Regions from separate parts of the Variovorax sp. TLI9-5A genome, predicted to be linked through region 2. Evidence: predicted binding sites of a transcription regulator. Region 2 holds the regulator's gene; the other holds the start of a gene.
What was found. Region 2 encodes LexA, which represses DNA repair genes until DNA is damaged. Its sites were predicted from a motif close to ACTGTATNNNNATACAGT; they were not measured.
Positions count from the first base shown of each region.

Region 1: AC1VNX_RS32185 (ATP-dependent helicase) is a predicted target of LexA. The motif match lies at 1,830-1,847, and genes of this name have one in related genera.

Region 1 is NZ_CP200310.1:6,774,034-6,777,442, reverse strand. Features, by position in the region: gene AC1VNX_RS32195 (YoaK family protein) at 1-568, opposite strand, end outside; gene corA (magnesium/cobalt transporter CorA) at 636-1,622, opposite strand; gene AC1VNX_RS32185 (ATP-dependent helicase) at 1,861-3,409, shown strand, end outside.
Region 2 is NZ_CP200310.1:3,458,352-3,461,760, forward strand. Features, by position in the region: gene AC1VNX_RS16365 (D-2-hydroxyacid dehydrogenase family protein) at 1-379, opposite strand, end outside; gene AC1VNX_RS16370 (hypothetical protein) at 480-863, opposite strand; gene lexA (transcriptional repressor LexA) at 1,003-1,686, opposite strand; gene AC1VNX_RS16380 (asparaginase) at 1,760-2,725, shown strand; gene adk (adenylate kinase) at 2,777-3,409, opposite strand, start outside.

The sequences.
Region 1 (3,409 bases), 3.3 Mb from region 2:
CGGGCAGGGCGTTCGCCGGCGCCGACTTCGAGCGGCGGTTCCAGTAGAGCATCTTGCCGATCTCGATGCCCATGTCGGTGATGTTGCCGGTCATGTGCGTGGTGCGGATGCTGCCGCCCGAGGTCTTGGAGGCCACCGCGTTCTGCAGGCCCATGATGAAGGACAGCAGCAGCACGGTGAGCGGCACCGCGAACGGCGTGGCCCAGGTCAGCGTGATCGCGCCCATGAGCCCGAAGGGAAACATCAGCGCCGCCTCGAGCATCAGCGGCAGGGCGTACACGCCATGCATGCGGTGCTGGCGGGCCCAGTTGACGAGCACTGCGCACACGGCGGCGCCGGTGAGGAAAGCGAGGATCGCGCCCAGCGCGTTCAGCAGCAGCTTGACGTTGCCCAGCACCATGCCGTCGGCCAGCTGCGAGGCGAAGCCGGTCATGTGCGAGGTGTACATGTGCAGCACGAGGAAGCCGCCCGCGTTGACGGCGCCGGCATTGAAGGCCAGCAGGAGGCCCAGCGCGGTGTTGGTCGACGGCGCGCGGTGGCGGTTGGTGAGAAAGCGAATTCTGCGCAAGGTGGCTCTCCGGTCGGCGCTTGGCGCCAGAGCCACTCTAGCACCGGGGCTGCCCCGGAAGGCTCTGCTACTTGAGCCAGCCGCGCCGGCGGAAGTACCACATCGGCACCAGCGCGCTGGCCGCCATGAGCACGATGGCGTAGGGATAGCCCATGGCCCAGTCGAGCTCGGGCATGAACTTGAAGTTCATGCCGTAGATGCTGGCGATCAGCGTCGGCGGCAGCAGCGCCACGCTGGCCACCGAGAAGATCTTGATGGTCTTGTTCTGGTTGATGTTGATGAAACCGACGGTCGCATCCATCAGGAAGTTGATCTTGTCGAACAGGAAAGCCGTGTGGTTGTCCAGCGACTCGATGTCTCGCAGGATCTGGCGGGCTTCCTCGAACTGCTCGGCGTTGAGCATCTTGCTGCGCATCATGAAGCTGACGGCGCGGCGCGTGTCCATCACGTTGCGGCGGATGCGCCCGTTCAGGTCTTCCTGCCGCGCGATGGCGCCGAGCACCTCGCCGGCCAGCTCGTCGCTGACGTTGCCCGAGAGCACCTTCTTGCTGGCTGCCTCGAGTTCGTCGTAGATGTTCTCCAGCGAGTCGGCCGAGTATTCGGCGTCGGCGTCGAAGAGCTTGAGCATGACTTCCTTGGCGTCCTCGATCAGCCCCGGCGCGCGGCGCGCACGCATGCGCAGCAGGCGGAACACGGGCACGTCCTCGTCGTGGATCGAGAACAGTACGCCGCGGCTGCGCAGGTCGGTGTTGTGCTGATTGAGGATGAAGGCCACGCGCACGGCGCGCGGGGCTTCGTCGTCGTCGATCAGGAAGTCGGAGCGGATGTGCAGCTCGCCGTTGTCTTCCTCGTAGAAGCGCGCCGACTCCTCGATGTCCTCGTCCATCGCGTCTTCGGGGATGGACAGGCCGTAGTACTGCTTGATCCAGCGCTTTTCTTCGAGCGTGGGCGACTCGAGGTCGACCCAGATCGGCTGGAACCTGGAGAGCTCTTCGAGGGCCTCGATTTCTTCCTGGACGAGGCGGCCGTTGGCGAGCGTGAAGATGTTGAGCATGGGCTCACTCCCGGGTATGACTGACTGGACGATGGGGCGAGGAAGAGGGGCGCTTTCAATTCCCTGCCCGACGCGCGCAAGAAGCGCGAAAAGGCGTCAGCGAAAGGGAGTTGAAAGCTGCCGAGACGGGGCGGTTTCCATAGGAAAAATCTCCGGTTGCAGCGAGGCGCGATTATGTCACCGGCCACATGTCGGCGAGGTGGCTGGACTGGACGGGCATACAGTAAAGTCACGGACCATGCAGAGCACTGCGCTTCCCGCTTTTTCCGCCGCGCCGAAGACCCAGGCCGAACGCCTGGCGCAGGCGCTGGCCTCGCTCAACGAGGCGCAGCGCGCGGCGGTGGAGCACGGCGTGGGTGCTGCAGTTGCCGTGGCGGACGAGCGGCCGCTGCTCGTCATCGCCGGCGCCGGCTCGGGCAAGACCAGCACGCTGGCCCACCGTGTCGCGAACCTCATCGCCGGCGGCGTCGATCCGCAGCGCCTGCTGCTGCTGACCTTCTCGCGCCGCGCCGCGCAGGAAATGGAGCGCCGCGCGGGCCGGGTGCTGGCGCAAGTGCTGGGGCTGAAGTCGGAGGCGCCGCCCGCGCTGCCGTGGGCCGGCACCTTCCACGGTATCGGTGCGCGGCTGCTGCGCGAGTACGCGCCGCAGATCGGGCTCGACGAGAACTTCACCATCCACGACCGCGGCGACGCCGAGGACCTGATGGGGCTGGTGCGGCACGAGCTGGGGCTTTCCTCCACCGTCAACCGCTTTCCGCGCAAGGGCACCTGCCTGTCGATCTACTCGCGCTGCGTGAACACCCGCGCGCCGCTGGCCGACGTGCTGAAGGAGGCCTTTCCCTGGTGCGGCGAGTGGGAGGCCGAGCTCAAGAAACTGTTCGGCGCGTATGTCGAGGCCAAGCAGCGGCAGAACGTCCTCGATTACGACGACCTGCTGCTCTACTGGGCCGAGATGGCTGCCGAGCCTTCGCTGGCCGCACACATCGGCGCGCGCTTCGACCACGTGCTGGTCGACGAGTACCAGGACACCAACCTGCTGCAGGCGGCGATCCTGCTGGCGCTCAAGCCCGACGGGCGCGGCGTGACGGTGGTGGGAGACGACGCGCAGTCGATCTATTCCTTCCGCGGCGCGACGGTGCGCAACATCCTCGACTTTCCCTCGCAGTTCACGCAGCCCGCGCGCGTGGTCACGCTGGAGCGCAACTACCGCTCGACGCAGCCGATCCTCGATGTGTCGAACCGTGTCATCGCACAGGCCGCCGAGCGGCATGCCAAGACGCTGTGGACCGACAAGCCCTCGGCGGGCAAGCCGCTCCTGGTGCTCGTGCCCGACGAGGCGGGGCAGGCGCGCTGGGTGGCCGACAAGGTTCTGGCGCACCGCGAGGGCGGGCTGGCGCTGAAGTCGCAGGCGGTGCTGTTCCGCACCTCGACGCACAGCGCGGCGCTCGAACTCGAGCTGGCGCGGCGCAACATCCCGTTCGTGAAGTTCGGCGGGCTCAAATTTCTGGAGGCCTCGCATGTGAAGGACCTGCTCGCGGTTTTGCGCTTCGCGCAGAACCCGCGCGGGCGCATGGCGGGCTTCCGCGTGACGCAGCTCATCCCCGGCATCGGGCCCGCCACGAGCGCGCGCCTGCTCGATGCGATGGAGCAGGCGGCCGACCCGGCCCAGGCGGTGCGCGATTTCGTGCCGCCTTCCGCCGCGCGCGCGCAATGGGCCGACTTCGCGAAGGCCTACGAGGCACTGCGCGAGCCCGCGCTGAAGTGGCCGGCCGACGTCGAGCTGGCGA
Region 2 (3,409 bases):
GGTTGCTGATGTACTGCGGCAGCCGGCGCATGGCGGCCATGATGAGCGCCCAGGTGAGCTCGGCGGGTGCCTGGGGGGAGCCGGAGCCTTCCGCCACGGCCACGCCGCGCTCGGTGCAGGCTGCGACGTCGATGTGTCCGGCGACGCGCCCGGTCTGGGAAATTAGCTTGAGCTTGGGCAGCTTCTCGATGAGCTGGCGCGAGATCTGGGTGCGCTCGCGGATCAGCACGATCACGTCGGCGTCCTTGAGTCGGACCGACAACTGCCCAATGCCCTTGACCGTGTTGGTATAGACCTTGGCTGCGTAGGCGTCCAGCTTGGAAGCGCAGCGCAGCTTGCGCACGGCGTCCTGGTAATCGTCGAGGATCACAATGTTCATGGCGTGCCATTGTGCCTCGCAGCATTGGAATGTCGCGCCGGCGAACGTTTGGATACCCGCCCTGCAGGCGCTTGCAGGGTGTTTCGGGCCCGGCGCCGGCTCAGTGCAGGCGCGTGGAGCGCGGGGCAGTGGCCATGGTTTCCGCGGCCTCCAGAGCGGCCAGCCGGTCGAGCTCGGCGCAGACATCGGCCATGCGGCCGGAGATCCGCACGCGGTTGTTGTTGCGCTGCTGGCCCTTGCCATCGACCACGCAGACCACGCGCAGCGGGCGCGCCGGCGCGGCCGTTTCAGAGGGCGCTGTGCCGCCGGAACGGGCGGTACAGGCGGGGCGCACCGCTACATAGCGCAGCCCTGCCGAGGACTCGGTGGCGTCGAGACGATCCCTGAGGTGCGAAGACGAAGAGCGGCGAGCCGTCATCAGGCGATTGGCCAGCGATTGAAGCGGCATCCAGATGTCGGCGATGGCGAGGAGGGCGATTCCCATGTGAACTCCAAAAATGTATGAGGTTGAACACAGGCAGGATTTCTTGAATCGGCCGCGACAGGGTGATGGCGACTCTTCGCCATACGCCCGCCACCTGTCGTTGCCGGATGGGGTGCTGTGGAAAGCAGGCCGCAGTGGCCTACATCAGCATGGTGTTCCGGATGAGCCCGACCGCGAGCCCTTCGATTTCGAAAGGCTCGCCGGGCTGCACGATGATGGTCGGGTAGTCGGGGTTCTCGGCGTGCAGCTCGATGACCTGCTTGTTGCGCTTCAGGCGCTTGACGGTCACTTCGTCGCCGAGACGTGCGACCACGATCTGGCCGTTGCGCGCCTCCTTGGTGGCCTGCACCGCGAGCAGGTCGCCGTCCATGATGCCGGCGTCGCGCATCGACATGCCGCGCACCTTGAGCAGGTAGTCGGGTTGGCGCTGGAACAGCGTGTTCTCGACGTAGAAGGTCTGGTCGACGTGCTCCTGGGCCAGGATGGGAGAGCCGGCTGCGACGCGGCCGATGAGCGGCAGTGCCAGCTGGGCCATGCCGGGCAGCGAGAGCGAGAACTGGCCGCCTTCGCGGTGGCGCGTTTCGTTGAGCGAGCGCAGCGCGTCGCCCTTGAGGCGGATGCCGCGGGAAGTGCCGCTGACCAGTTCGATGACGCCCTTGCGCGCCAGCGCCTGCAGGTGCTCTTCGGCGGCATTGGCCGACTTGAACCCGAGCTCGTTGGCGATTTCGGCGCGCGTGGGTGGTGCACCGGTGCGTGCGATGGCGCTCTGGATGAGGTCCAGGATCTGCTGCTGGCGGGCTGTAAGCTTCACGGCGAACTGCATGTGTGGTTCCTTGCGGCACTGGTTGGATATCCAGTGCCTGTATTTTTAACCAGTTTTTAGAAGTTGACAAGCCATGGTCAATTCCTCTTCGCCTGAACTGTCGCGCCGCGTGGTGGTTCTGGGCACCGGCGGCACCATCGCGGGCCGGGCCGCCAGCAGTGACGACAACATCGGCTACACCGCCGCGCAGGTGGGCGTGGCCGACCTGCTGGGCGGCATCGAGGCGCCCGCCGGCGTGGCGCTGGAGGCCGAGCAGGTAGCCCAGGTCGACAGCAAGGACATGTCCTTCGACATCTGGCAGCAGCTGGCCCGGCGCTGCGCGCACTGGCTGGCGCAGGCCGACGTGGCAGGCGTGGTGATCACGCACGGCACCGACACGATCGAGGAAACCGCATTCTTCCTGCACTCGGTGCTGGTGCCGTCCAAGCCCGTCGTGCTGACCTGCGCGATGCGCCCGGCCACCGCGTTGTCGCCGGACGGACCGCAGAACGTGCGCGACGCGGTCAGCGTCGCCGCGTCGCAGGGCGCGCGCGGCGTCACGGTGGTGTGCGCCGGCGCGATCCATGCCGGCGTCGACATCCAGAAGGTTCACACCTATCGGCTTGATGCCTTTGCCTCAGGCGATGCGGGGCCCGTCGGCTATGTGGAAGAGGGTGAAGTGCGTCTTGTCCGGGCGTGGCCGCAGGGTGGGGCGCTGCCTGTGGTGAAGCTCTTCGGGCCGGCAGAAGTGCAATGGCCCCGGGTGGAGATCGTGATGAGCCACGCCGGCGCCAGCGGCGCGGTGGTCGAGGCGCTGCTTCAGGCGGGCGGGGCGGACCCGGTGCGCGGACTGGTCCTCGCGACCACCGGCAACGGCACCCTGCACCATGCGCTGGAAGCTGCCGCGCTCAAGGCGCAGGACGCCGGCATTGCAGTGCTCCGGGCCACGCGTTGTTCGAGCGGGCGCATCCTGCCGAAGGCGGGCGATCTGCTTCGCGATGCAGGCGCGCTGACGCCTGTGAAGGCGCGCATCGCCCTGATGCTCGAATTGCTGGGCTGAAAGCAAAACCGCCCCTCTGGAAGGGGCGGTTCGGTGTGAGTCAGATGACGATCAACTGCTCAGTGCAGCCAGCGCACGCTGCGTGATCTCGTCGACCGTGCCCACGCCCTTGATGGCGCGGTACTTCGGCGCGGCGGCCGGATCCGTCTTGGCCCAGGCGGAGTAGTAGTCGACCAGCGGACGCGTCTGCTGGCTGTACACGTCGAGCCGCTTGCGCACGGTTTCTTCCTTGTCGTCCTCGCGCTGGATCAGGTCCTCGCCCGTCACGTCGTCCTTGCCTTCCACCTTGGGCGGATTGAACTTGACGTGGTAGGTGCGGCCCGAAGCCGGGTGCGAGCGGCGGCCGCTCATGCGCTCGATGATGTCGCCGAAGGGCACGTCGATCTCGAGCACGTAGTCGAGCTTGACGCCGGCCGCCTTCATGGCGTCGGCCTGGGGAATGGTGCGGGGGAAGCCGTCGAACAGGAAGCCGCTGGCGCAATCGGGCTGCGCAATGCGTTCCTTCACGAGATTGATGATCAGGTCGTCGCTGACCAGTGCGCCGGCGTCCATGACGGCCTTGGCCTGTAGTCCGAGCGGCGTGCCAGCCTTGACGGCGGCGCGCAGCATGTCGCCGGTCGAAATCTGGGGAATGCTGTATTTCTGGCAAATGAAGGCCGCTTGCGTGCCTTTGCCCGCCCCGGG